DNA from 3 places in the Streptomyces sp. NPDC007929 genome. Region 1 is predicted to be linked to each of the others. Evidence: riboswitches for the same ligand, from Rfam matches in the RefSeq annotation. Region 1 holds a riboswitch; each other region holds the start of a gene.
The links. Region 1 has a riboswitch for thiamine pyrophosphate ahead of thiC (phosphomethylpyrimidine synthase ThiC). Riboswitches for the same ligand answer to the same signal wherever they lie in the genome.

Region 2: another riboswitch for thiamine pyrophosphate. It lies ahead of thiO (glycine oxidase ThiO); the one in region 1 lies ahead of thiC (phosphomethylpyrimidine synthase ThiC).
Region 3: another riboswitch for thiamine pyrophosphate. It lies ahead of ACFZDE_RS26630 (thiamine ABC transporter substrate-binding protein); the one in region 1 lies ahead of thiC (phosphomethylpyrimidine synthase ThiC).

What each region holds. Positions count from the first base shown of each region.
Region 1 covers NZ_JBIBKD010000005.1:204,486-213,854, reverse strand. The annotation lists gene ACFZDE_RS18445 (cupin domain-containing protein) at 1-46, shown strand, start outside; gene ACFZDE_RS18440 (DUF5326 family protein) at 212-424, shown strand; gene ACFZDE_RS18435 (IclR family transcriptional regulator C-terminal domain-containing protein) at 787-1,512, shown strand; gene ACFZDE_RS18430 (SsgA family sporulation/cell division regulator) at 1,611-2,045, shown strand; gene ACFZDE_RS18425 (YibE/F family protein) at 2,197-4,005, opposite strand; TPP riboswitch at 4,078-4,267, shown strand; gene thiC (phosphomethylpyrimidine synthase ThiC) at 4,260-6,044, shown strand; gene ACFZDE_RS18415 (dienelactone hydrolase family protein) at 6,139-6,672, opposite strand; gene ACFZDE_RS18410 (DUF4240 domain-containing protein) at 6,572-6,958, opposite strand; partial or broken gene ACFZDE_RS18405 (thiamine biosynthesis protein ThiC) at 7,022-7,153, shown strand; gene ACFZDE_RS18400 (hypothetical protein) at 7,227-8,093, opposite strand; gene ACFZDE_RS18395 (metallophosphoesterase) at 8,277-9,368, opposite strand.
Region 2 covers NZ_JBIBKD010000011.1:244,112-253,480, forward strand. The annotation lists gene ACFZDE_RS32575 (hypothetical protein) at 1-251, opposite strand, end outside; gene metF (methylenetetrahydrofolate reductase [NAD(P)H]) at 308-1,231, opposite strand; gene thiE (thiamine phosphate synthase) at 1,330-1,995, opposite strand; gene ACFZDE_RS32590 (Rv2175c family DNA-binding protein) at 2,501-2,866, opposite strand; gene ACFZDE_RS32595 (FAD-dependent oxidoreductase) at 2,912-4,153, opposite strand; gene ACFZDE_RS32600 (hypothetical protein) at 4,186-4,536, opposite strand; TPP riboswitch at 4,589-4,700, shown strand; gene thiO (glycine oxidase ThiO) at 4,698-5,882, shown strand; gene thiS (sulfur carrier protein ThiS) at 5,879-6,079, shown strand; gene ACFZDE_RS32615 (thiazole synthase) at 6,082-6,879, shown strand; gene pknB (Stk1 family PASTA domain-containing Ser/Thr kinase) at 7,063-8,997, shown strand; gene ACFZDE_RS32625 (deoxyribonuclease IV) at 9,056-9,369, shown strand, end outside.
Region 3 covers NZ_JBIBKD010000008.1:119,811-129,179, reverse strand. The annotation lists gene frr (ribosome recycling factor) at 142-699, shown strand; gene ACFZDE_RS26645 (phosphatidate cytidylyltransferase) at 699-1,874, shown strand; gene ACFZDE_RS26640 (SRPBCC family protein) at 1,992-2,441, shown strand; gene rlmN (23S rRNA (adenine(2503)-C(2))-methyltransferase RlmN) at 2,555-3,661, shown strand; TPP riboswitch at 3,716-3,822, shown strand; gene ACFZDE_RS26630 (thiamine ABC transporter substrate-binding protein) at 3,899-4,984, shown strand; gene ACFZDE_RS26625 (ABC transporter permease subunit) at 4,960-6,624, shown strand; gene ACFZDE_RS26620 (ATP-binding cassette domain-containing protein) at 6,624-7,643, shown strand; gene ACFZDE_RS26615 (maleylpyruvate isomerase family mycothiol-dependent enzyme) at 7,669-8,466, shown strand; gene ACFZDE_RS26610 (LAETG motif-containing sortase-dependent surface protein) at 8,642-9,334, opposite strand.

The DNA.
Region 1 (9,369 bases):
CGAGGACCTGAGGGTGCTGGTCGTCTTCTCTCCGCCCGAGAGGTGACGGACCGCCTCAGGGTTCCCTAGGGGTTCGGTCAGGGGAGGACAAGGGGCGCGAGGCCCCCGTTCGACCCCCTCCCGGACCTAGCATCGAGTGCAGGACATCAGAGATCCAGAAGGACCGACGGGACCCGGCACTCGAACGGGCGGAGAGGTAAGGACGAGGGCGATGCGAGAGATCTTCACGGGACTGCCGTGGTGGGTGAAGTGGATCGCGGTGCCGGTCATCGCCCTGGTCGTGTTCGGTGGGCTGATCGCCAGCGTGGTCGGGTTCGTCATCGGACTGCTCTTCAAGGTGCTGGTTTTCGTGGCACTGGTCGGCGGCCTGATCTACGTCGTACGGAAGTTCACATCGAGTTCTTCGTCGCGCAGCGACTGGTGAGACGCGTGGGAAACCGGTGGGGGTAGCGGGAAACGCCTGGAATCACCGGTTCCCTCGGGCGGGGGAAGTTTCCCGGCGGGGCGGTCTGCACGCGGTGGCAGACGAATAGAGTCCGGAACTCGACGCGGGGACTTCCCCGCGAGCGGCATTCACCCCCACCCGTGTTCCTCCGCACGGGCTGCCCCCTCGCGCTTCGGGAGAGCCCCTTGGTCCCGGCTGACACCGCCCCCGTCCACCTCCGCACGGTCCCCGCGCAACCACGCTCGGCGGCACCTTCAGGGCCACCGCCCGCCTCCGCGGCACCGTCAGGACCACCTCCCGCCTCCGCCGCGGCACCGCCTGCGCCGACTCTCATCGGATCCGTGCAGCGCGCGATGCGCCTGCTGGAGACCGTCGCCGGGCACGAGTACGGCGCCCCCGCCAAGCAACTGGCCCGCGAGACCGGGCTGGCGCTGCCCACGACCTACCACCTGCTGCGCACGCTCGTGCACGAGGGCTATCTGCGCCGGGACAAGGGCCTGTTCTTCCTCGGAGCGGCCGCCGAGCGGCTGAGCAGCAGCGGAGCGCGGCAGAAACGTCGCACCACGGTCGTCGACGCGCTCGCCCACTGGCGGGACGTCCTGGGCGTGCCCGTGTACTACGCGGTCTACCGCGAGGGGGAGATCGAGGTCATGTGCGTCTCGGACACTCCGGGCATCCCGGCCGTCGAGGAGTGGGCCGATTTCCGGGAGACCGGACACGCGCACGCCGTCGGCCAGTGCCTGCTCTCCCAGTTGGACGAGGAAGCCCGCCGGGACCACCTCGACCGCTACCCGGTGCAGCCCCTCACGCCGTACACGGTGCGCGACAACCACGCCCTGCTCCGGCGCCTGGAGCGGATCCGGCGGATGGAACCGGTGACCGAGCGTCAGGAGTACGCCCTGGGCACGGTCTGCGCCGCGATTCCGCTCACGCTGGGCACCACGGCAGCGACGATGGCCATCTCACTCCCCGCACACCAGGCCGATCGGTTGCTGCCCGCGGCCCGGCAGTTGCAGGCCGAGATCGGGTCGCTGCTCGGCTCGCTCGCGCTCTGTATCAGTATGTGAAAACTCACTCCTTGTGATCTGCTGTGTACGTTCAGCAAGATTCCACCAAGTGTCAGAGGTTCGTTCCCGGCCAGTCACGGCGAATGACGGGGTTATCGATGCGCGAGTCCGTACAAGCAGAGGTCATGATGAGCTTTCTCGTGTCCGAGGAGCTCTCCTTCCGCATTCCGGTGGAGCTGCGCTATGAGTCCAGTGATCCCTATGCCGTCAGGCTGACGTTCCATTTGCCCGGCGATGCTCCGGTTACCTGGGCTTTCGGGCGGGAGTTGCTGATCGACGGTGTGGGCCGGCCGTGCGGGGAGGGCGATGTGCGGGTCACGCCCGTCGACCCCGATGCGCTGGGCGAGGTGTTGATCAGGCTTCAGGTGGGCAGTGACCAGGCGTTGTTCCGGTCGTCGACGGCACCGCTCATCGCCTTCCTCGACCGTACGGACAAGCTGGTGCCGCTGGGGCAGGAGGGTTCGCTCGCCGATTTCGACGCGCATCTCGACGAGGCGCTGGACCGCATCCTCGCCGAGCAGGGCGCTGGTTGAGACATGAGCCCGGCGGCGCGGTGGAGTAACGCTTCACCGGATGCCGCCGAGCTGTGCAGGAACGCTTCTTCCTGCGATCTTCGTATGACCGGGCGATCTTCTCGCGAGCCGGGCGGCGAAGGACGGGGGCGCCTCCCTCGGCTCAGGGACATCAGCGCTTGCGGCGTCGGCCCCTCCCGGCGCGCGCGGGGGCGGCAGCGGCCTCCACCGCCGGTCCCGTGCCGGGGCGGTCGGCGGAGACCATCAGGGCCGCCAGAGCCGTCGTGACCGGCACCGAGGCGACCAGGCCGATCGAGCCGACCAGCGTGCGCACGATCTCCTCCGCGACCAGTTCGCTGTTGGCGACCGTCCCCACGCTGCTCTGCGCGATCGAGAACAGCAGCAGCAGCGGCAGGGCGGCACCCGCGTAGGCGAGGACGAGAGTGTTCACGACCGAGGCGATGTGGTCGCGGCCGATCCGGATGCCCGCGCGGTAGAGCCCGCGCCAGCCCATCGAGGGGTTGGCCTCGTGCAGCTCCCAGACCGCAGAGGTCTGGGTGACCGTCACGTCGTCGAGCACGCCCAGCGAGCCGATGATGACGCCGGCGAGCAGCAGACCGCTCATGTCGATCGTCGGATAGAGGCCGTGGATCAGACCGGTGTTGTCGTCGGTGTTGCCGGTCAGGGCAGCCCAGTCGATGAACACCGAGCCGAGAATGCCGATCAGCAGCAGCGAGATCAGGGTGCCCAGTACGGCCACCGATGTCCGGGCGGACAGGCCGTGGCACAGGTACAGCGCGATGAGCATGATGGCGCTGGCCCCCACCACGGCCACGACCAGCGGGTTCGAACCCTGGAGGATCGCGGGGAGGATGAAGAAGTTCAGCACCATGAAACTGATCGCCAGCGCGACCAGTGCCATGACACCCCGCAGCCGTCCGACGACCACGACGGCGATCGCGAAGATACCGGCCAGCAGCCCCATGGGCAGACGGCGGTTGATGTCGGTGACCGAGTACTGCAGGTCCTTCGGCGCCGAGGGCTCGTAGGCGACCACGACCTCCTGGCCCTCGCTCAGCTGGCGGGACTGGTCGGGCTGGACGATCTCGGTGAACGTACGGCCCTTGTCATCGCCGCTGTCGACCCGGATCGTCGCGCGCTTGCAGTCGCCCTTCTCCTGCTGCACCGCGGAGGAACCCTCGGCGGTGGAGGTGTCGCCGGTCGGCGGGACGCCCGAAGCGCCGGCCTCCTTGCAGCTCACCTCGACCACCTTGGTGACCGTGGCGTCCTGAGTCTGCCGGTCGAATCCGACGCCGGTGCGCTCGTGCGACGGAGCGCCACCCGGCCACAGCACGGCCAGACCGACCAGGACCGCCGCGGCGAACGGGATCAGGATCGCCGCGATGACCTTGCGCAGATGCCGGGAGACGGGCGCGGCCGGACCGTGGTTGTGGCTGTGGGAGTGCCCGTGCCCACCGCCCGGGGCGGGACCAGGGCCGTGACCGCGTCCGCCGCCCCCACCGTGTCCGTCGCCGCCGCCGCCCCCGCCGTGCCCGTGTCCGTCGTCCCCGCCGTGCCCGTAACCGCCGCCCCCACCGTGCCCGTCTGCGGGGCCGCCAAAGCCACCGTGACCACCGGTAGGACCGGCACCCTGGCCGCCGCCGAAGTCCGGCCCGTACGCACCACCGGAGCCGGAGCCGGAGCCGGAGCCGGAGCCGGAGCCCGGGCCGAGGCCCGCGTCACGCCCGTACCCGAGCCCGGGGCGCTGCCCCGCGGTCGGCCCGTGCCCGGCCGGGGCGGCGAAATCGCGGCCGTCACCAGGGCCGCCGTCACGGCCGTCACCACGGCCGCCGTCACGGCCGCCACCAGGGCCGCCGTCACGGCCGTCAGGATGGCCGCCACCACGGCCGTTGCCGTTTCCGGCGCCGGATCCGCGGGGCGGTTCGGGCGGTGGGTAGGGGGGACGCTGCGTCGTGGTCACCGCCCGATCATCGCAAGAACGAGGGGGGCCCTCTGTTCACCGCGCCAGAATTGCCGCTAGCGTGGTGGCACCTTTTGTACACGCGGGAGCTCGGAGCACCGGGCTGAGAGGGCGCTGACCTCCGTCCCAGCGATGTTTCACATGAAACATCGCCGGATTCGAGTGATGTTTCACACGAGACGTCGCCGGACGGACACCGCTGCGTCGACCGCCGAACCTGTTACCGGGTAATGCCGGCGTAGGGAGTAGGTCTCATGACCAGCAAGGACGCACGCACGCCTGCCTCCGTTCAGGACGAGAAGTCCGAGGAGGCCGGGAAGTCCATCGGCTGGCACAAGGCGTATGTCGAGGGCACCCGCCCCGACCTGCGCGTGCCGGTCCGTCAGGTGCACCTCACCAACGGCCAATCGGTCACGCTGTACGACACGTCGGGCCCGTACACCGATCCGCTCGTCGACACCGACGTCCGCAGGGGCCTGCCGCCGCTGCGCGAGAACTGGATCATCGCCCGCGGCGACACCGAGGAGTACGCGGGCCGCCCCGTCCGCCCCGAGGACGACGGCATCAAGCACACCTCACCCCGGGGCGGCCTCCGCAACCTGGACGCGGTCTTCCCCGGCCGGCCGCGTCAGCCGCGCCGCGGCAGGAACGGCGAGGCGGTCACGCAGCTCGCGTACGCCCGCCGCGGCGAGATCACGCCCGAGATGGAGTACGTCGCCATCCGGGAGGACGTGGCGCCGGAGGTCGTGCGGGACGAGATCGCCGCGGGCCGGGCCGTGCTGCCGGCCAACGTCAACCACCCGGAGATCGAGCCGATGATCATCGGCAAGCGGTTCCTGGTGAAGGTCAACGCCAACATCGGCAACTCGGCGGTGACGTCCTCCATCGAGGAGGAGGTCGAGAAGATGACCTGGGCGACCCGCTGGGGCGCCGACACGGTCATGGACCTGTCCACCGGACGCAACATCCACACCACGCGCGAGTGGGTGCTGCGCAATTCCCCCGTCCCCATCGGCACGGTGCCGCTCTACCAGGCCCTGGAGAAGGTCGACGGTCGGGCGGAGGAGCTGACCTGGGAGATCTACAAGGACACGGTCATCGAACAGGCCGAGCAGGGCGTGGACTACATGACGGTCCACGCAGGTGTGCGCCTGGCGTACGTGCCGCTGACGGCGAACCGCAAGACCGGCATCGTCTCCCGCGGCGGCTCGATCATGGCCGCGTGGTGCCTCGCGCACCACAAGGAGTCGTTCCTGTACGAGAACTTCGAGGAGCTCTGCGAGATCCTCGCCGCCTACGACGTCACCTACTCGCTCGGGGACGGCCTGCGGCCGGGATCGATCGCGGACGCCAACGACGAGGCGCAGTTCGCGGAACTGCGCACCCTCGGGGAACTCAACCGGATCGCGAAGCGTTTTAACGTACAGACCATGATCGAGGGCCCGGGCCACGTCCCGATGCACAAGATCAAGGAGAACATCGACCTTCAGCAGGAGATCTGCGATGAAGCTCCGTTCTATACGCTCGGCCCGCTGACCACCGACGTCGCCCCGGCGTACGACCACATCACCTCCGGCATCGGTGCCGCGATGATCGCCTGGTGGGGCACGGCGATGCTCTGCTACGTCACGCCCAAGGAGCACCTGGGCCTGCCGAACCGCGACGACGTCAAGACCGGCGTCATCACCTACAAGATCGCCGCCCACGCCGCCGACCTCGCCAAGGGACACCCAGGTGCGCAGGAGTGGGACGACGCGCTGTCCGACGCCCGTTTCGAGTTCCGGTGGGAAGACCAGTTCAACCTGGCCCTCGACCCGGACACGGCACGGGAGTTCCACGACGAGACCCTGCCCGCGGAGCCGGCCAAGACGGCTCACTTCTGCTCGATGTGCGGTCCCAAGTTCTGCAGCATGAAGATCTCGCAGGACATCCGTCGTGAACACGGCGGCACACGGACCGAGATCGAGGAGGGCATGGCCCAGAAGTCGAAGGAGTTCGCGGCGAGCGGGAACCGGGTCTATCTGCCGCTGGCGGATTAGCCGGAGCCGTGTGGGACGGCCCACGGCTCGTGCAGTCGTGGGCCGTTCTGTCCGCCCGTAGGGCACGAATCTGCCTACGTGCTCAACGGCGGTCCTAGCGCGAGCTGAGGAACTCGATTGTCCGCTGGGTCAGGAGCTTGGCGGCCTCCGGGTCGTGGGACGGCAGCGAAGTGTCGGCGAACAGGTGCTGGTCTCCGGGGTACAGGAACATCTCCGCGTCAGCACAGTCAGAGACGAGCGCGCGGGCAGCGTCGATGTCCTCAGCGAACAACGGATCAGCTTCCTTCGCATGCACCTGCACCGGAACACTGTCAGGCCATGGCGCGCCGAACTCCGAGACGGGGATGCAGGCGTGGAACAGGAGCGCGCCCCGCGCGCCCGCCCGCGTCTGCGCAAGCTTCTGGGCGGGCAGCGCCCCGAGTGAGAAGCCGACGTAAACGACGTTCTGCGGCAGGTGCTCGGCCGCACGGACGCCGCGCTCGGTGATCTCGGCGAAGCCGATCTGCTCGACGTAGCCCATGCCCTCCTCAAGGGAGCCGAACGTTCGCCCATCGAAGAAATCGGGCGTGTGGACGGTGTGGCCGGCCGCGCGGAGTTCGTCGGCGAATGCGGCGACTCCGGGTGTCAGCCCCTGCGAGTGATGGAACAGTACGACCTCTGCCATGTCCGAACCCCTTGGTTGTGGATAGCGAATGATCGTCGGAGCAGCCGCCGCCGATGAGGTACGCCGCAGCCCAGACGTCCCAGCGGTACAGAGCGTCGTGCACCTCATCGAACCGTTCGACGTACTCAAGGATTTCCTGCGGAGGGTGACCGGCGAGTAGTTCCACCAGGGCCTCGTCGAACGGCACGCCAGAGATGGCGGCCGACGAACGCGCGGACTCGATGATGTTCCAGAACCGGTCAGTGTTCATGGTGGTGCACTGTGCCATCCGCGTACGACAACGAGACGGCGCGACTCCGGCCTGGACTCGTCCAGTCTGAAGATCTCGCAGGACATCCGCCGTGAACACGGCGGCACACGGACCGAGATCGAGGAGGGCATGGCCCTGAAGTCGAAGGAGTTCGCGGCGAGCGGGAGCCGCGTGTACCTGCCCATCGCGGATTGACCCATCGCGGACTGATCCGCCCGCGCACAGGCCCGGGGGCCTTTGGTCCCCGGCCTGTGGGGCCCTGGGCCCTTTACTCCGGCTGGTGCTCCGGCCCGCCGAAGTCCGGGCTGCTGTAGTCCGGGCTGCTGAAGCTGGGGCGCGAGCCGCGGTCGCCCTCGTCCGGGCTGGTGAACCCCGGGCGGTCGTAGCCGAGGTGGGGCATGCGGCTGACCGGTGTCGACGACGGCGTGTGGTGCAGCGCGGCGGCCGCGCCGGGATCGGTGAGAGCCTCCCGCAGGAAGGGCAGGATGCCGCGCTCCAGCAGGGCCTCGTGCCAGGCCTCCTTGGCCATGGCCAGCTCGCCCCGCAGTTCGCCGTTCGACCCGCCTTCGGCCGTGGGCTTGTTGCGCAGGGCGGTCAGCAGCAGCCCCACGGCGGCGACGAGGATCGCGACCGCGGTCACGGCGCCGAACACCCAGCCCGTGGTGAGCATGGTCCGGGCGAACACCTGCTCGGGGTTGAGCATCCGCAGGATGTAACCGACGAGCAGGAAGATCGCCGCGGCCGTTCCGGCCAGGACGGGTGCGAGCACGGCGACGACGGCTACGGCGCCCGCGCCGGCGGTCTCGGCGACCCCTCCCATGGTCGTGGCGAGCCCCGACGCGCCCGTACCCGGCTCGGAGGACCCGGCTTCCCGCAGGATCGGTGAGCCGGCCGACGCCGGTTGACGCAGTTCGTCGCGGACCTTGACGTAGTGCTGGTACTCGGTCGACGCGGCCGCCGTGATGAGCGCGGTGGCGTTCAGCGCCATGGTGCGCAGCTGTTCGGAGTTGAGGCGCTGTCCTACTGCGGCCAGTTCCGGACGGTGTGGTGCGGAGCGCAGCGCCTCATCGAGGATCCGCTCGTATTCCTGGCGGTCCTCGCTCAGCAGGTGCTGCGGAACGCTGTTCATGTGCATCCCCCGATGCTCCGTAGGGCTTGGGGCTCGGCATGCTGACGAGCCGTCGGGCAGAAACGGAGGGGAGCCTGCTACGGATAAGCCGATGGTAGAGCGGTGACGGTATGCGGTGACAGGGGGTTTACCGAAATTGGCCCTTCACCGGCCCGGTCCTCCGACCGGGAGCACCTGCCCAGTGAACGTTCACGTATCCAGCGGCAGTTGCTGGACCAGCAGCTTTCCGGCCATGGTCACGCCGCCGTCCATGGCGATGGCGAGTCCGTCGGCGTAGACGTGCGGTCCCTCGATCACGGGGTCGCGGTTGTCCTCGTCGTCCTCGGAGCCGACCTCGCCGAGCAGATACGGAATCGGGCTGTGTCCGTGAACGATGCGGGTGCCGCCGTACGTATCGAGCAGGGAGCGCACGGCGTCGGCGCCGCCCTCGTCACGGAAGGAGAAGCGCTTGGTGAACTTGCGGAACAGGTCCCAGACCTCGTCCGCGTCGTTGCGGGTGATGGTCTCGCGGACGGTGTCGTTGACCTCTTCGATGGAGCGGCCGTAGTCGAGGTAGGCGGTGGTGTCGGAGTGGACGAGCAGGTGGCCGTCGACCTCCTCGACGGCGTCCAGGCGGGACATCCACTGCAGGTGGTGGTCCTGGAGGCGGTCCATGTCGGTCTTCTGGCCGCCGTTGAGCAGCCAGGCCGCCTGGAAGGTGGCGGTGCCCGCGCCGGAGTTGACGGGGGTGTCGCCGAACCGCTTCGCGCCCAGCAGCAGCAGCTCGTGGTTGCCCATGAGTGCCTTGCAGTAGCCGCCGGCCGCGGCGGCCTCGGCGGACAGCCGCATCACGAGGTCGATGACGCCGATGCCGTCGGGGCCGCGGTCGGTGAAGTCGCCGAGGAACCACAGCCGGGCGGTGCCCGCGCACCAGTTGCCGGCGGCGTCGAGCAGGCCCTTCTCCTGGAGGGCCGCCACCAGCTGGTCGAGGTAGCCGTGCACGTCGCCCACGACGTACAGCGGGCCCTGTCCGGTGGAGGCCTGCGGGGCGGCGGCGGTCTCGGGGTCCACGGTCACCTGGACAGTGTCACCCCGGTTGACGACGGGAAGGTCGCGCTGGGTCGGCGTGTACCCCTCGGGGTAGGTCTCCTCGGGCGGCGGGGCGACCTCGCCGGGGTGGACGCTGTGGACGTGCGGACCGGCCTCGTGGACGTACGCGGGCACCCGGAAGTCGCGCAACGTCGCCGTCCGCTCCACCTCGGGTCCCTGACCGGCCCCCTGAGTCATCGACCCCTCCACCATC
Region 2 (9,369 bases), on a different contig from region 1:
GCGTTCATCGCCCAGCCGGACGCGAAGCCGCTGCGGAACGACAGGGTGACGTACGTCTGCCCGACCGCGAAGGCGGCCGCGCCCAGCCCGATCACGACGACCGACGGAATCAGGACACCGACGACGACACCGAGGAACCCGACGAAGGCCAGCAGGCGCCAGCGCAGCCGCGCCTTGTACTGCAGCAGCACCTCGCCCAGCAGCCACAGCGCGACGATGCCGAACGCGATGTAGAGGACCGCCCAGCCCATGTACGCCCCTCTCCCAGTGGCCGTTACGCAGTGTGTCGTATACCGGTGCGAACGGTCTAGGCCTGCGGTGAGTGGTGCAGGCCCAGGTTCTCGTAGATCTCGAGTGTCGCGGTGGAGTTGTTGAGCGTGATGAAGTGCAGGCCTGGCACGCCCTCGGCGAGCAGCCGCGCACAGAACTCCGTGGCGAACTCGATACCGATGGAGCGTACAGCGGCCGGATCGTCTTTTGCTGTGAGGATCCGCTCTTTCAGGGCGGGCGGGAAGGCTGCGTTGGTGAGCGAGCCGATCCGCTCCAGCGTCTTCACGCTCGCGATCGGCATGACCTCGGGAATGATCGGGGTGTCGCAGCCGGCGGCCGAGACCCGGTCGCGCAGCCGGAGGTAGTCCTCCGGCTGGAAGAACATCTGCGTGATGGCGTAGTCCGCGCCCGCCCGGCACTTGTCGACGAAGTGGCGCACGTCGGCGTCCCAGTCGGCGGAACGCGGGTGCATCGCCGGGAAGGCGGCGACGCCCACGCAGAAGTCGCCGGAGGCCTTGATCAGCTCGACGAGTTCGGCGGCGTAGGCCAGGCCCCTGGGGTGCGGCACCCAGTCGCCCATCGGGTCGCCGGGCGGGTCGCCGCGCAGGGCGAGCATGTTGCGGATCCCCGCGTCGGCGTACTGCCCGATGATGTTGCGCAGGTCGGCCACCGAGTGGTCGACCGCGGTGAGGTGGGCGATCGGGGTGAGGGTGGTGTCGGAGGCGATCGCCTCGGTCGCCTTGACCGTGCCCGCGCGGGTGGAACCGCCCGCGCCGTAGGTGACGGAGACGAAGTCGGGCGCCACGGCCTCGACCCGGCGCAGGGCGTTCCACAGGTTCCGCTCGCCCTTCGGGGTCTTGGGGGCGTAGAACTCGAACGAGTACGTCGTTTTGCCGGCCGCGAGCATGTCGCGGACGGTGCGGGCGTGGTCCGACCTGATGGATGCGGTGCCGAGGGCCATACCGGCAGGTTAGCCAGGGGTGGTCGGTCCCCCAACCGGGGACCGATTTTTGCCCGAATTGTCCCCTTGTTGTCCATCCTTTGGACAAACCGTCCTCGCTACGCCCCCCGCAGCCGCTTCGCGAACTCGGCCGCCGCGGCGCCCGGGTCGTCGGCCTCCGTGATCGCCCGTACGACGACCACCCGCCGGGCGCCCGCTTCCAGGACCTGGTCGAGGGTGCCGAGGTCGATGCCGCCGATGGCGAACCAGGGGCGGTCGGTGCCGAGCCCCGCGGTGTGGCGGACGAGGTCCAGGCCGGGGGCGTGGCGGCCGGGCTTGGTGGGGGTCGGCCAGCACGGGCCGGTGCAGAAGTAGTCCACGCCCTGCTGGACGGCGGCCGCGGCGGCCTCGGACTCGGCGTGGGTGGAGCGGCCGATCAGGACGTCATCGCCGAGGATCGCGCGGGCCGCGGGGACCGGGAGGTCGCCCTGGCCGAGGTGCAGGACGTCGGCACCGGCGGCGTGGGCGACGTCCGCCCGGTCGTTGACCGCGAGCAGCTTGCCGTGCCGGGCACAGGCGTCGGCGAAGACGGCCAGGTGCTCCAGCTCCTCACCGGCCTCCATGCCCTTGTCCCGCAGCTGCACGATGTCGACGCCGCCGGACAGCGCGGCGTCGAGGAACTCCCCGAGGTCGCCCTGCCGCTTGCGCGCGTCGGTGCAGAGGTAGACCCGGGCGTCGGCGAGCTGGGCCCGTGCGGTGGCGGCGACGGCTGCGGTGCCGGTCATGCGTGTCCCCCAGGGTTCGGTGGCGGTGGCGGTGGCGTGCAGGAGAGGGTGCGGGGTCGGTACTGGTGCGGGGATCGGATACGGGTACTGGTGCGGGTTCGGATGCCGGTGCGGATGTGCCCGCGGACCGGCGGATCCCGGTCCGGAGGCCGTGGCTGCCGGGCGGGCGGCTCCCCGGCTCCGGAGCACTGGTCTGCCGGGCCGGGCGGCTCCTGAGCGCTGGAGCACCCGATCGCCGGACGGGCGGCTCGCGGACGCCCGCGGGAGCGACCGCCCACCGGGCGAGCGGCACACGAGCGTCAGCGGTGGGCGCCGGAGCGTCGGCGGCGGTGGCGACGCAGCGCCCCGTCCGTCGTGGACACCTCGGGCACCCTACGCCAGCCCCCGGGCCACACCGCGCGCGAGCCACCCGGGCCGTGACCCACCGGGTCACGGCCCCCGTCGGCGGTTGTTCAGGTCCGGCCCCGCCGACACGGCACCGGACGCTTCTCCCGTCGCGGCCGGGTCAGACCGCGAGCGCCTGGGCGCGGCGCTTCACCTCCGTGCCGCGGTTCTCGCTGAGGGCCTGCGCGGGGGTGCCGGGCAGGCTGTCGTCCGGGGTGAAGAGCCACTCCAGCATCTCTTCGTCCGTGAAGCCGTCGTCCCGCAGGAGCGTCAGGGTCCCGGACAGGCCCTTGACCACCTTGTCCCCGTCGATGAAGGCGGCGGGGACGTGCAGCGCGCGGTTCTCACCTCGGCGTACGGCGATGAGCTGGCCGTCCTTGACCAGCTGCCGCACACGCGTCACCTCGACGCCGAACTGTTCGGCGATGTCGGGGAGGGTGAGCCAGGCGGGGACGAGAGCATCGATCTTTGCGTCAATCTCGGTCACGGAAACCAGCCTGCCATTTACCACTGACAGTCGGAAGTCGGGCGCCTATGCCGTGGCCGCTTTCAGAGGTCTGGCCGGGTCCCTCAGCAGCACCGGGTTCATCGGGACGCCCGACTCGATCAGGCGGCGGCCCTGCGCCAGGTCCCGGGGCCGGCCGACCGCCAGCAGCGCGACCAGCCGCTCCCCACGCAGCCAGCACACCGTCCAGGCCGGTCCGGAGGGGTCGCCCCGCCACAGGGTCGTGTCGGCGTGCGCGTGGTGCCCGGCGTACTGGACGAACCGGCCGAACTGCTCGGACCAGAAGTACGGCACCGGGTCGTACACCGCCGGGGTCTCCCCCGCGGCCCGGCCGACGATGTTCAGGGCCACCGCGCGCGGCCCCTGGAGGGCGTTGTCCCAGTGGTGGACCAGCAGGCGCTCGCCGTAGCGCCCGGAGGGGAAGGAGGCGCAGTCGCCGACCGCGTAGACGTCCGCGGCGCTGGAGCGCAGATGCTCGTCGGCGACGATCTCGCCGTGGGCGCCGAGCTCGACCCCGGAGCCGACCAGCCAGGCCGTGGCGGGGCGGGCGCCGATGCCGACGACGACGGCGTCCGCGGGCAGCCGCGTGCCGTCGTCGAGGAGCACGGCACCGGGCTCGACTCGCTCCACGCGCGCGTGTGTCCGCAGGACCGCGCCGGCGTCGGCGTACCAGTCGGCCATCGGGGCGGCGACCTCGGCGGGCAGTGCCCCGGCGAGCGGCCGTTCGGCGGCCTCGACGACGGTCACCGCGCAGCCCGCCTCACGCGCGGCCGTGGCGAACTCCGCGCCGATCCAGCCCGCGCCGACGACCACGATGTCGTGCCGCCGGGCCAGCACCGGCCGCAGCCGCTCGGCGTCGTCCAGGGTGCGCAGCAGATGCACGCCGGGCACGCCCTCCGCGCCCGGCAGCCGGATCGGTTCGGCGCCGGTCGCGACGACCAGGACGTCGTAGGGCACGGGCCCGTCCTCGGTGTCGAGCTCGTGGTCGGCGGGGCGCAGGCCCAGCACCTCGCAGCCGAGCCGCAGTTCGATGCCGAGGGCCTCGAAGTCGATGTCGAAGGCGGAGCCCTCGGACTTGCCGAGCAGAACGGCCTTGGACAACGGGGGCCGGTCGTACGGCTGGTGGGGTTCGGCGCCGATCAGGACCAGGTCCCCGGCGAAGCCCTGTTCGCGCAGGGCGACGGCGGTCTGCACCCCGGCCATGCCCGCGCCCGCCACGACGACGCGCCGCGGCGCGGACGGACCTGGTTGCTGCGTCTGCTCGCTCACCTGATCACCATAGACACCTGACGAATGGTCAGTCAGTGCTCATGCGCCGTGACCTGCTCCACAACGCTCGTGCCCTTGCCTCGCTGGGACTCCCACTCCCAGGTCTCCTCCAGCCGCACCCGCCCGTCGGGCAGTTCCACGACCGTCGAGACGCAGTGCCCCGAGGAGGTGGTCCCGTCCCGCTTGAGCTGGACGTACCGGAAGTCCAGCCGGTCACCCTCCCGGGTACCCACGAGGTGCCCGCGCACGACGTCGCCGCCCGTGTACTCGGCCCAGATCTCGCCCTGCCGCTCGTGGTAGGTGAACCGGGTGCGGGTGCCCACCTGACCGGGTGCCTGGTCGGCGACCGGGGCGAGGACGAGACCGTCGAGGGATCGGGCCATGGACGGAGGCTCCCTTACTGCGGGATACGGCATCGGGCTAGGGTGGCCAACGTAAAGCACTCGCGGGAGCCCGGACGCACCGGGCTGAGAGGGAGGCTGGCGGCCTCCGACCGTACGAACCTGATCCGGGTCATGCCGGCGAAGGGAGGGGCTGGACGCCCATGTCGCGTACGTCCACATCCATGTCCGCACCGTCAGACGTCCTGGTCGTCGGGGGCGGGATCATCGGCCTCGTCACGGCGTGGCGGTCCGCGCAGCGCGGTCTCGCCACCGCCGTCGTCGACCCCGAGCCCGGCGGCGGAGCCGCACAGGTGGCGGCCGGCATGCTGGCCGCCGTCACGGAACTGCACTACGGCGAGCAGACCCTGCTCGGCCTGAACCTCGCCTCGGCCCGCCGCTACCCGGACTTCGCCGCCGAGCTCAGCGAACTGACCGGGCAGGACCTCGGTTACCGCCGCTGCGGCACGGTCGCCGTGGCCCTGGACGCCGACGACCGGGCCCACCTGCGTGAACTGCACGCCCTGCAACAGCGCTCGGGGCTGGAGTCGCAGTGGCTGTCGGGGCGCGAGTGCCGGCGCCTGGAGCCGATGCTCGCGCCGGGCGTGCGCGGCGGGCTGCGAGTCGACGGCGATCACCAGATCGACCCGCGGCGGCTGGCCGGAGCGCTGGTCACCGCGTGCGAGCGGGCGGGCGTGGTCTTCCACCGGACGTGGGCGGACCGGCTGACCGTCTCCCGGGACCGGGCCGCCGGTGTCGTCCTGGCCGACGGGACCGCGACGGCCGCCGGGCAGGTGGTGCTGGCCGGGGGCAGTCTCAGCGGGCGGCTCGCGGGCGTCCCGCGGGACGTGCTGCCTCCCGTGCGGCCGGTGAAGGGGCAGGTCCTGAGGCTGACCATGCCGCGGCGGCACGGGCCGTTCCTGAGCCGGACCGTGCGCGCGGTGGTGCGCGGCAGCCACGTCTACCTGGTGCCCCGCGCGAACGGCGAACTCGTCGTCGGGGCGACCAGCGAGGAGCAGGGCTGGGACACCACCGTGACCGCGGGCGGCGTCTACGAACTGCTGCGGGACGCGCACGAACTGGTCCCGGGCATCACCGAGCTGCCGCTCACCGAGACCCGGGCCGGGCTGCGGCCCGGATCCCCCGACAACGCGCCGCTGCTCGGCCCCACCGGCCTGGAGGGGCTGCTGCTGGCCACCGGCCACTACCGCAACGGCGTCCTGCTCACGCCCGTGACCGGCGACGCCATGGCGCACGCCCTCGCGACGGGTGAACTCCCCGAGGAGGCGCGCCCCTTCACGCCGAAGCGCTTCAGTCCCGCCACCGCACTCTCGGAGCAGCCCGCATGAACATCTCCGTCAACGGGGAGCCCCGGGACGTCTCGCCCGGAACGGCTCTCGACACCGTCGTGAGGTCGCTCACCGCCTCGCCCTCGGGGGTGGCCGCCGCCCTCAACGAAACCGTGGTGCCACGCACCCGGTGGTCCGCCACGCCCCTGTCCGAGGGAGACCGCGTGGAAGTCCTCACCGCCGTCCAAGGAGGCTGACCATGGCCGACGATCCGTTCGTCCTCGGTGGTACGTCGTTCAGCTCCCGGCTCATCATGGGCACGGGCGGGGCGCCCAGCCTCGATGTCCTGGAGCGGTCGCTCGTCGCCTCGGGGACGGAGCTGACGACCGTCGCGATGCGCCGGGTGAACGCCTCGGTGCACGGCTCGGTGCTGTCCGTCCTGGACCGGCTGGGCATCCGGGTGCTGCCCAACACGGCGGGCTGCTTCACCGCGGGCGAGGCCGTCCTCACGGCCCGGCTGGCACGCGAGGCGCTCGGCACCGACCTGGTCAAGCTGGAGGTCATCGCAGACGAGCGCACGCTGCTGCCGGACCCGATCGAGACGCTGGAGGCGGCCGAGAGCCTGGTCGACGACGGGTTCACGGTGCTGCCGTACACCAACGACGATCCGGTGCTGGCCCGGAAGCTGGAGGACGTGGGCTGCGCGGCGATCATGCCGCTCGGCTCCCCGATCGGCTCCGGGCTCGGCATCCGCAACCCGCACAACTTCCAGCTGATCGTGGAGCACGCGCGCGTGCCGGTGATCCTGGACGCGGGCGCGGGTACGGCCTCGGACGCGGCGCTGGCGATGGAGCTGGGGTGCGCGGGTGTGATGCTCGCCTCGGCGGTGACGCGGGCGCAGGAGCCGGTGCTGATGGCCGCCGCGATGAGGAACGGGGTAGAGGCGGGACGGCTGGCGTATCGCGCTGGGCGAATTCCCCGGCGGCACTTCGCGCAGGCGTCCTCGCCGGGTGAGGGGATGGCCGTGCTCGATCCGGAGCGGCCGGCCTTTCAGTGACCCGCGCATGTGCGGGGGCGGGGCGTTTCGCAGCCCGGCGTAGCGAGGTCTCCTCGGGACGGGTGCCGCCCTGACGGCACGCATGCCCGCAGCCGGGGCCACACGTCACAGGTCGGCTGCAGTCGCGCCCCGAAAACGGGCGGGGCGGGAGAGCTGTCGGTGTCGGCTCGTACACTCGCCTGCGTGGACACGACCCTTCAGGACCCCTTGGTCGGGCAGGTGCTCGACGGCCGGTACCGCATCGACGCGCGGATCGCGGTCGGCGGGATGGCCACGGTCTACCGGGCCGTGGACACCCGGCTCGACCGGGTCCTCGCGCTCAAGGTGATGCACCCCTCGCTCGCCGTCGACGCCTCGTTCGTCGAGCGGTTCATCCGCGAGGCGAAGTCGGTGGCCCGGCTGGCCCACCCGAACGTGGTGCAGGTCTTCGACCAGGGCACCGACGGCTCGTACGTGTATCTGGCGATGGAGTACGTCGCGGGCTGCACCCTGCGGGACGTGCTGCGCGAGCGCGGGGCCCTTCAGCCGCGGGCCGCCCTGGACATCCTGGAGCCGGTGCTGGCCGCGCTGGGCGCCGCGCACCGCGCCGGGTTCGTGCACCGGGACATGAAGCCCGAGAACGTCCTGATAGGGGACGACGGCCGGGTGAAGGTCGCCGACTTCGGGCTGGTCCGCGCCGTGGACACGGTGACGAACACCACCGGCACCGTCCTCGGCACCGTGTCGTACCTCGCCCCGGAGCAGATAGAGGACGGCACCGCCGACCCTCGCGTCGACGTGTACGCCTGCGGCGTGATGCTGTACGAGATGCTGACCGGCGACAAGCCGCACGACGGGGACTCCCCCGCCGTGATCCTCTACAAGCACCTGCACGAGGACGTGCCCCCGCCCTCCGCCGCCGTGCCCGGCATGGCGTACGAGCTGGACGAGATGGTGGCCTCGGCGACGGCCCGTACCCCGGCCGTCCGCCCGTACGACGCGGTGGCGCTGCTCGCGCAGGTCCGTGACGGACGCGGCCGGCTGAGCGAGGACCAGCTCGACGCGATGCCGCCGCAGGCGCTCGCGGTGGACCACGACAACGGCGACGACCGGACGACGGTGATCCCGCGCGCCCTGACCACCCCGCGCCCGCTGCCGGTCCATGAGGACGACGAGGTCTCCGGGGCCGCGCTCAACCGCACCAGCCGCTTCGCGTCCCCGCCGCCCCCGCCGGCCCGCCGCCGCCCGGGCTCCCGGCGCGGCCCGGTGGCGATCGTCGTCGCCGTCCTGCTGGTGCTGGGCCTCGGCGCCGGCATCTGGTACATCAACTCCGGCCAGTTCACCGAGGTCCCCCCGCTGCTGGCCAAGACCCAGGAGCAGGCCGAGGACCGGCTCCGCGACGCCGGTCTCGAGCTCGGCAAGGTGAAGCACGCCTACAGCGACACCGTCGATCGCGGCCAGATCATCAGCAGCGACCCGAAGGCCGGGACGCGCATCCGCGGCAACGACGCGGTGGGCATCACGATCTCCGACGGCCCCGAGACCGTGCGGGTGCCCGCCCTGGCCGGGCAGAAGCTGGCCAAGGCCCGGAGCCTGCTGAAGGAGGACGGGCTGGAGCCGGGCATGGTCACCCGGGAGTTCAGCGAGGACGTGCCGCGCGGCTCGGTGATCACCGCGCGCCCGGCGGACGGCACCAAGGTGCGCGCGGGCACGGGTGTCGCGCTGGTCGTCAGCAAGGGCGCCCGCATCGACGTCCCCGATGTCACCGGCGTCGACGAGGCCGACGCGCGGGCCGAGCTGACGGAGGCCGGCCTCAAGGTGAAGATCGCCCCCGAGCGGGTCACCTCCTCCGAGTACGACAAGGGCCAGGTCGTCCGGCAGTCCCCGGCTTCCGGCGGCCCCGCGGCCGAGGGCGACACGGTCACGCTGACGCTGTCCAAGGGCCCCGAGATGATCGAGGTGCCGGACGTGGTCGGGGACAGCGTCGACGACGCCAGGCAGGCGCTGGAGGGCGCCGGGTTCGAGGTCGACGAGGACCGCGGGCTGCTCGGGCTCTTCGGCGACGAGGTCAAGAGCCAGTCCGTCGAGGGCGGCCGGACCGCGCCCAAGGGTTCGACGATCACCATCAAGATCAGGTGACGACGGCGGGCGGGAGCCCGTGGACGGGGCGGGGCCGGACGCATGACACCCTGAACGGGTGAACAGTCAGCTGTCCGGCGCCTCCCGCAACCCGGTGGGCGGCCATGTCCCCGTGGCCGGTGGGCTCCATTCCGTGGGCCTGTCGTACGCCCGTGATCTGAAGGCGGAGGCCGTCCAGGTCTTCGTCGCCAACCCGCGCGGCTGGGCCACGCCGACCGGGAACCCCCGGCAGGACGAGGCGTTCCGCGCGGCGTGCGCGGCCGAGTCCGTCCCGGCCTATGTGCACGCCCCGTACCTGATCAACTTCGGTTCGCACACCGAGGCGACCGTGGAGCGGTCGGTGGAGTCGCTGCGGCACTCGCTGCGGCGCGG
Region 3 (9,369 bases), on a different contig from region 1:
GGGACGGACGGGTCGGAGCCGGGCCGGGGGATGGACAATGTCCTGCCGGTCGGGAACCGTGCAGGAAGAAGACGCGACGCAGCCGGCCGCCGCCCACATGGAACCGCAGCCGGGCCTACTCAAGACACGCAGGAGCAAGTGGTGATCGAAGAGACCCTCCTCGAGGCCGAGGAGAAGATGGAGAAGGCCGTCGTGGTCGCCAAGGAGGACTTCGCCGCGATCCGCACCGGCCGTGCGCACCCGGCGATGTTCAACAAGATCGTGGCCGACTACTACGGCGCGCCGACGCCGATCAACCAGCTGGCCTCGTTCTCCGTGCCCGAGCCGCGTATGGCCGTGGTGACCCCCTTCGACAAGAGCGCGCTGCGCAACATCGAGCAGGCGATCCGCGACTCCGACCTGGGCGTCAACCCGAGCAACGACGGCAACATCATCCGGGTGGTGTTCCCCGAGCTCACCGAGGAGCGCCGCCGGGAGTACATCAAGGTCGCCAAGGGCAAGGGCGAGGACGCGAAGATCTCGATCCGCTCCGTGCGCCGCAAGGCCAAGGAAGCCATCGACAAGCTGATCAAGGACGGCGAGGTCGGCGAGGACGAGGGCCGCCGTGCGGAGAAGGAGCTCGACGACACCACCGCGAAGTACGTCGCGCAGGTGGACGAGCTCCTGAAGCACAAGGAAGCGGAGCTGCTCGAGGTCTGATGAACGACTCTTCCTGGGGGGCGCCGCCACAGGCCGGGTACTGGGGGCCCACCGATCAAGGGCATGGCCACGGCCACGCCCAGGGCTCCGGTCACGGGCAGGTCCACAGCCCCGGCCACGGGCAGGTCCACGGCCCCGGCCACGGGCACGTCCAAGGGGCCGCTCCGGCGGGTCCCGCATACGATGCGTATGAAGCGCCTCAGACTCGCCCCATGCCCATCGTGCCCGACGTGACCGAATTCGGCGGAAACCAGGATGACGACCGGGGGGCTGCTCGGCTGAGCGGCACCCCGGTCCGAAACGACACGAATCCGGAGCCCATGCCCGACGCCTCGCAGCCGGCGCCCAAGCCGCCGAAGAAGAGCGCGGGGCGCGACCTGAGCGCCGCGATAGGGGTCGGTGTCGGGCTCGGTGCGGTGATCGTCGCGTCGCTGTTCGTCGTCAAGGCCGTGTTCGTCGGTGTCGTGGCCGTGGCCGTGGTGGTGGGCCTGTGGGAGCTGACGAAGCGGCTGGAGGAGCGCAAGGGCATCCGGGCACCCCTCGTGCCGCTGGCGCTCGGCGGTGCCGCGATGGTCGTCGCCGGGTACGTCCGGGGCGCCGAGGGCGCGTGGGTGGCGATGGCGCTCACGGCACTGGCGGTGCTGGTGTGGCGCATGACCGAACCGCCCGAAGGCTACCTGCGGGACGTCACCGCGGGCGTCTTCGCGGCGTTCTACGTGCCGTTCCTGGCGACCTTCGTCGCGATGATGCTGACCGCGGACGACGGGCCGCAGCGGGTGCTCACCTTCCTGCTGCTCACGGTCGTCAGCGACACCGGGGCCTACGCCGTCGGCTGGCGGTTCGGCCGGCACAAGCTCGCCCCGCGCATCAGCCCCGGCAAGACGCGTGAGGGCCTGCTGGGCGCGGTCTCCTTCGCCATGGTCGCGGGGGCGCTGTGCATGCAGTTCCTCATCGACGACGGGGCCTGGTGGCAGGGCCTGGTGCTGGGCCTCGCGGTCGCGGTCACGGCCACGCTGGGCGATCTCGGCGAGTCCATGATCAAGCGGGACCTCGGCATCAAGGACATGGGCACGCTGCTGCCGGGCCACGGCGGCATCATGGACCGGCTCGACTCGCTGCTGCCCACGGCTCCGGTGGTGTGGCTGTTGCTCGTGCTGTTCGTGGGATCCGGCTGAGCCGACCGGTCTTCCGCAGAGCCCCCGCCCGACCGGACGGGGGCTCTGCGCCGTCTCGGGCTGACCCCGAGGGGTCGAAGTGGGACGATTCAGGTGTACCTCCCAAAGGAGGCCATCATGGCCATCATCCGAGAGAGCATCGATGTCGACCGCCGCCCCGAGGAGGTCTACCAGTACGTCATGGACGCCGGTCACATGCCGGAGTGGCAACTGAGCGCCGTGTCCGCGGAGCGGTTGGACGAGGGGCCCGTCGGCATCGGCAGCAAGGTCCGGGTGACCCGGCACGTGGGCCGTCGCGTCATGCCGATGACCATGGAGGTCACCGAGTACGACCCACCGCACAGCTGGGGCATGCGCGGTGTCGACGGCCCGGTCCGGGCGCAGGTGCACGGCGAGGTCGAGCCCTACGACGAGGGCCGGCGCTCCCACGTCACGATCGACATCGACTTCGAGGGCCACGGCATGGGCAAGGTCATGGTCCCGCTCGTCGTACGCCCCCAGGTCCGCAAGGAACTCCCACGCAACGAGCAGCTCCTCAAGGACCGGCTGGAGGGCACGGGCGAGTAGGGCTCCGCTTCCTGGAGGCCCGGCCGGACGGCCCGGCACGCAGCCCGGGTCTCGGCAGCCGTCCCGAGCGGCCGCCCGAGTCACCCGATTGGATCTGCGACACTGGTACGGCCATGCCTAAGCCCGGAGAACTCACTTTCGTCGCCCCCCGCGGAGCCAAGAAGCCGCCGCGGCATCTTGCCGATCTCACTCCTGCCGAGCGCAAGGAGGCCGTCGCCGCTGTCGGGGAGAAGCCGTTTCGTGCCAAGCAGCTCTCGCAGCACTACTTCGCGCGGTACGCGCACGATCCGGAGCAGTGGACGGACATTCCGGCCGGTGTCCGGGGGAAGCTGCGGGAGGCGTTGCTGCCCGAGCTGATGACCGTCGTGCGGCATCTGTCGACCGACCAGGGGACCACCCGCAAGACGCTGTGGCGGCTGTTCGACGGGACGCTCGTCGAGTCGGTGCTGATGCGCTACCCGGACCGGGTGACCATGTGCATCAGTTCGCAGGCCGGGTGCGGGATGAACTGCCCGTTCTGTGCCACTGGGCAGGCGGGGCTGGACCGGAACCTGTCCACCGCCGAGATCGTGCACCAGATCGTGGACGGCATGCGGGCGCTGCGGGACGGGGAAGTGCCCGGAGGCCCGGCGCGGCTCAGCAACATTGTCTTCATGGGCATGGGCGAGCCGCTCGCCAACTACAACCGGGTCGCCGGTGCCATCCGGCGGCTGACCGACCCTGAGCCCGACGGGGTGGGCCTGTCGCAGCGCGGCATCACCGTCTCGACGGTCGGGCTCGTCCCGGCCATCCACCGGTTCTCCGACGAGGGCTTCAAGTGCCGCCTCGCCATCTCGCTGCACGCCCCCGACGACGAGCTGCGCGACACCCTCGTGCCGGTGAACACCCGCTGGAAGGTCCGCGAGGTGCTGGACGCCGGCTTCGAGTACAGCGCCAAGTCGGGGCGGCGGCTGTCCATCGAGTACGCGCTGATCCGCGACATCAACGACCAGGCCTGGCGCGGTGACCGGCTCGGCCGGATGCTCAAGGGCAGGCCCGTGCACGTCAACCTCATCCCGCTGAACCCGACGCCCGGGTCGAAGTGGACCGCCTCCCGGCCCGAGGACGAGAAGGCGTTCGTGGAGGCCATCGCCGCCCATGGTGTGCCGGTGACGATCCGGGACACCCGTGGTCAGGAGATTGACGGGGCGTGTGGTCAGCTCGCCGCCACCGAACGGTAGTCTGACCGTCGTAAGCACATCTGCATAAGCGACACCTGCACCATCCACACCTGCATATTCCGACAGGGGAGCGCCACAGCGCTGAGAGTGCGGCACACGGCCGCAGACCCTCCGAACCTGGCCCAGGTCATTCTGGGTAGGGAGATCGGTCACCACTCGAGCTGTTGCGCCCTGCCCGGGACCACGGAAGTCCCGGGCAGGGCCGCGTCTTCTCCTGGTCACTCCAGGAGGAATCCAGTGAGCATCAACGCAAAGCGGCTGACGGCTGTCGTCGTCGGGCTCGGCCTGGCCGGCACGCTCGCCGCGTGCGGATCGTCCGACGGCGGTCAGGGGTCCGGCGACTCCAAGACCGTGACGCTCGTCAGCCACGACTCGTGGGCCGTCTCCAAGGACGTCATCGCGGCCTTCGAGAAGCAGTCCGGCTACAAGGTCGACATCCTGAAGGACGGCGACGCCGGGCAGGCCGTGAACAAGGCCATCCTGACCAAGGGCAACCCGCAGGGCGACGTCTTCTTCGGCGTCGACAACACCCTGCTCTCGCGGGCGCTCGACAACGGGCTGTTCCAGCCGTACGAGCCGAAGGGCTCCGACCGGATCGAGGCCGAGTACCGCGTCGACCAGGACAAGCACCGGGTCACGCCCATCGACACCGGCGACATCTGCGTCAACTACGACAAGAAGTACTTCGCCGACCACGATCTGGAGCCGCCGAAGAGCTTCGACGACCTGGTCGAGCCCCAGTACAAGAACCTGCTGGTGACGGAGAACGCCTCTTCCTCCTCGCCCGGCCTCGGCTTCCTGCTCGGCACCGCCGCGAAGTACGGCGACGACGGCTGGGAGACCTACTGGAAGAAGCTCAAGGCCAACGGCGTGAAGGTCGTCGACGGCTGGGAGCAGGCCTACAACGAGGAGTTCTCCGGCTCGGCCGGCGGCAAGAAGGCCAAGGGCGACCGGCCGCTCGTCGTGTCGTACGCCTCCTCGCCGCCCGCCGAGGTCGTCTTCGCCGACCCGAGGCCCAGCACGGCGCCGACCGGTGTCGCCGAGGGCACCTGCTTCCGGCAGGTGGAGTACGCGGGGCTGCTCGCCAACGCCGAGAACAGCAAGGGCGGCAAGGCCCTCCTCGACTTCCTCATCAGTAAGAAGTTCCAGGAGGACATGCCGCTCAACATGTTCGTGTACCCGGTGACCGAGGGCGCCCAGGTCCCGCCGGAGTTCGTGAAGTACGGCCCGCAGGCGAAGGACCCCCAGACCATGGACCCGGCGAAGATCGCCGACCACCGTGACCAGTGGGTCAAGTCGTGGACCTCACTCGTACTGAAGTAGCCGCCCGGCGGCGCGGCGCGGCGGCGCGGTTCGGCCTGCTCGCCGCGCCCGTCGCGTTCTTCGCGGTCTTCTTCGCCTACCCCGTCGCCGCGATCGTCGCGCGCGGCCTGAAGACCGACGGCACCTGGCACCTCGGCCGGATCGGGGAGGTGCTCGCCCAGTCCGACGTCCGGCACGTGCTGTGGTTCACCACCTGGCAGGCGCTCGTCTCCACCGCGCTCACGCTGCTCGTCGCGCTCCCCGGCGCATACGTCTTCGCGCGCTTCGACTTCCCGGGCAAGCAGGTCCTGCGGGCGGTCGTCACCGTCCCCTTCGTACTGCCGACGGTCGTCGTCGGTACGGCGTTCCTCGCGCTGGTCGGCCGGGGCGGGCTGCTCGACGAGCTGTGGGGCGTACGCCTTGACACCACGGTGTGGGCGATCCTGCTGGCGCACGTCTTCTTCAACTACGCGGTCGTCGTGCGGACCGTCGGCGGGCTCTGGGCGCAGCTCGACCCGCGGCAGGAGGAGGCCGCACGGATGCTCGGGGCGTCCCGGCTGAAGGCCTGGCGGCAGGTCACCCTGCCCGCACTCGCCCCGGCCGTGGCCGCCGCCGCGCTCATGGTCTTCCTGTTCACCTTCACCAGCTTCGGGGTCGTGCAGATCCTCGGCGGGCCCACCTTCTCCACCCTGGAGGTGGAGATCTACCGGCAGACCTCGGAGATCTTCGACCTGTCGACCGCGGCCGTGCTGACACTGATCCAGTTCGTCGCGGTGGGTGCGATCCTCGCCGTGCACGCCTGGACCGTGCGACGCCGGGAGAGCGCGCTGCGACTGGTGGACGCGTCCGTGACCGCACGCCGGCCGCGTGGAGCGGGGCAGTGGGCGCTGCTCGGCGGGGTGCTCGCCACCGTCGCCGTACTGCTGGTGCTGCCGCTGGCCGTGCTGGTGCAGCGGTCCCTCGGCGCGCCGGACTTGGGCTACTACCGGGCGCTGACCAGCGAGGACGGGGGAATGTTCCTGGTCCCGCCGATCGAGGCGATCGGCAACTCCCTGTCGTACGCCGTCGTCGCCACGCTCATCTCCGTGCTGATCGGCGCGCTCGCCGCGGTCGCGCTCACCCGCCGGGACGCCGGGCGGTTCGTGCGCGGCTTCGACGCCCTGCTGATGCTGCCGCTCGGGGTGTCCGCGGTGACCGTCGGCTTCGGGTTCCTGATCTCCCTGGACGAACCGCCGCTGGACCTCAGGTCCTCGTGGATCCTGGTGCCGCTCGCGCAGGCGCTGGTCGGTGTGCCGTTCGTCGTACGGACCATGCTGCCGGTGCTGCGGGCGGTGGACGTGCGGCTGCGGGAGGCGGCCTCGGTGCTCGGGGCCTCGCCCTGGCGGGTGTGGCGGGAGGTGGACCTGCCCATGATGCGGCGGGCGCTGCTGATCGCCGCCGGGTTCGCCTTCGCCGTGTCCCTCGGGGAGTTCGGGGCGACGGTGTTCATCGCACGGCCCGACCGCCCGACGCTGCCGGTGGCCGTGGCCCGGCTGCTCGGTCGGCCCGGAGACCTCAACTACGGCCAGGCGATGGCTCTTTCGACGATTCTGATGGTGGTGTGCGCCGTGGCGCTGCTGGTGCTGGAGAGGCTCCGCACGGACCGGACGGGGGAGTTCTGATGCTGCTGGCACTGCGGGACGCGACGGTCCGCTTCGGCGGCCGGGCCGTGCTGGACGCCGTCGATCTGGAGGTCGCCGAGCACGAGATCGTGTGCGTGCTCGGGCCCAGCGGCAGCGGCAAGTCGACCCTGCTGCGGGCGGTGGCCGGGCTGCAACCCCTGGACGCCGGGCGGGTGCTGCTCGACGGGCGCGACCAGGCGGGCCTGCCGGCGCACCGGCGCGGGGTCGGGCTGATGTTCCAGGACCATCAGCTGTTCCCGCAGCGGGACGTGGGCGGCAACGTGGCCTTCGGGTTGCGGATGCACGGCGAGCCGAAGCGCCGGCAGGCCGAGCGGGTACGGGAGTTGCTGGACCTCGTGGGGCTGCCGGGCGCGGAACGCCGGGCCGTGGCCGCGCTGTCGGGCGGGGAGCAGCAACGGGTGGCACTGGCCCGGGCCCTCGCGCCGAGCCCCCGGCTGCTGATGCTGGACGAGCCGCTCGGTCAGCTCGACCGGTCGCTGCGGGAACGGCTGGTGGTCGAACTGAAGGAACTGTTCGGACGGTTGGGCACGACCGTGCTCGCCGTGACGCACGACCAGGGGGAGGCCTTCGCGCTGGCCGACCGGGTCGTGGTGATGCGGGAGGGGCGGATCGCCCAGTCCGGTACGCCCCTTGAGGTGTGGCAGCGGCCCGCCGACGCGTTTGTCGCCCGCTTCCTCGGCTTCGAGAACGTCGTCGAGGCGACGGTCGGTGCTGAAGCCGCGGACACGCCATGGGGCAAGGTCCCGGTGCCGGACGGCGCCCCGCAGGGCACCCGGACCCTGCTGGTGCGGCCCGCAGGAGTGCGCCTGGTGCCCGTTGGCACGGGCCTGCGCTGCACCGTGGCCGCGCGCACCTTCCGGGGCACCCATGTCGCCGTGCACCTCCAGCCCTCCGACGCGCCGCGTCTGGAGGCGGCCTGCGCGCTGCGGGACGCGCCGGAGAGCGGGGACGAGGTCGGCGTGGAGTTCGACGCGGCAGAAATCGTGGTGCTCGGCTGATCGTCCGCAGCCTAGGGTGCGAGGCATGACGCTACTCGAACACCACCGCTACTGCGACGAAATCGACCACCAGACCGCCCTGTTGCGGCAGGTGGTGACCTCGGGAGCGGACCTGTCCGCCGCCGTGCCGACCTGCCCCGACTGGTCGCTGGAGGATCTGGTCCGGCATACCGGCGCCGCGCTGCGCTGGGCGGAGCTGATGGTGCGCACCCGGGCGGAGGAGGAGGTGCCCGAGGAGCGGGTGCCGGGCGCGGCCGGTCCCGAGGCCGTCGGTGACGCCGCCGCACTGGACGCCTGGCTGAAGGAGACGGGCGAGCAGATCGTCGCCACGCTGCGGGAGGCCGGACCGGACGCGAAGGTATGGGGCTGGGCCGGGATTCAGAGCTCCGGGTTCTGGGCCCGCCGGATGACGCACGAGATCACCGTGCACCGCGCCGACGCCGCCCTCGCCGCCGGGCTGCCCTACGCGGTCGCGCCCGAGGTCGCCGCCGACGCGATCGACGAGTGGCTCCAGATAGTGGAGTACGTGCAGCGGACGGAGCCGCAGGACGTGGTGGGGGAGCTGGTCGGCACGGGCAGCAGCATCCATCTGCACGCCACCGACACCGAGTCCGCTCTGCACGCCGAGTGGATCGTCGAGCTCACCGAGGACGGTGTCCGCTGGCGACGGGGCCATGAGAAGGCCACCGTCGCCCTGCGCGGGCCGCTCACCTCCGTGCTGCTGGCGTTCTACCGCCGGCTGCCGCTGGACGCGCCGGAGCTGGAGGTGCTGGGCGAGCGGGAGCTGCTGGAGTTCTGGCTGGAGCGGGCGACCTTCGGGTGAGCCGGGCCGCGGCCCGCGTTCCCTCGTGCGGAACGTGGGCCCGCCCCCCCCGTACGGGACGTGGGCCCGCCCCCCCCCGTGCAGGACGCGGGCCCGCACCCTCGTACGGCACATGGCCCGCCCCCTGGTGAGGGACGGGCCACGGTACAGACGGTCGTCCGGGTGTGCGCGGGGGTCAGCTGTCGCTGTTGGCCCCGCGACGGCGCATGCCGAAGAACACCGCGCCACCGCCGACGACGACCAGGGCCGCCGCGATGCCGGCGATGAGGCCGGTGTTGGAGTTGGCACCGGTCTCGGCGAGGTTGGAGTCACCGGCCGGGGCGGGCACGTTGCCCGCCGGCGAGGTGCTCTGGCTCTCCGACGGCTCCGGAGCGGGGGTCTCGGTCTCCTCCGCCGGCTTGGACGGGGAGGCCGACGGGGTGGTCGGCGTGGCCGGGGGAGTCGAAGCCGGGGGCTCCTCCTCCTTCTTGCAGGCCGTGGCCGGGGTGACGAGGTTCGGCTTGATGTCCTCGTCCACGTAGCGAGCGGCCTTGACGTGGATGCGGTACTCGGCGTTCGGCTTCCAGTCGTCGGCGAAGGTGATGGTGGTGCCTTCGCGCGAGCCCTTGACGACCTGCGTGCCGACCTTCTTCGCGTCGGCGCCGTTGTTCTGCAGGTACACGGTGACCGTGGCCGGGATGCCGGCGGGGTCGACGTCGGTGACGGTGATGACGCCCTTGTCGCCATCGCACTTCGCCTCGGCGGAGAACTCGCTGATGTCGCAGGCGAACGAGGTGCCCGCGGCGCCGAGCGCGAGCGCGGCCGAGGCGGAGACGACACCGAGGACGCGCACGGCGCGTGAGCGGCGGGATACGGACAGAACTGCCACGTTTGTCCTTTACAGGATTGCTAAAGCGGGGGGCT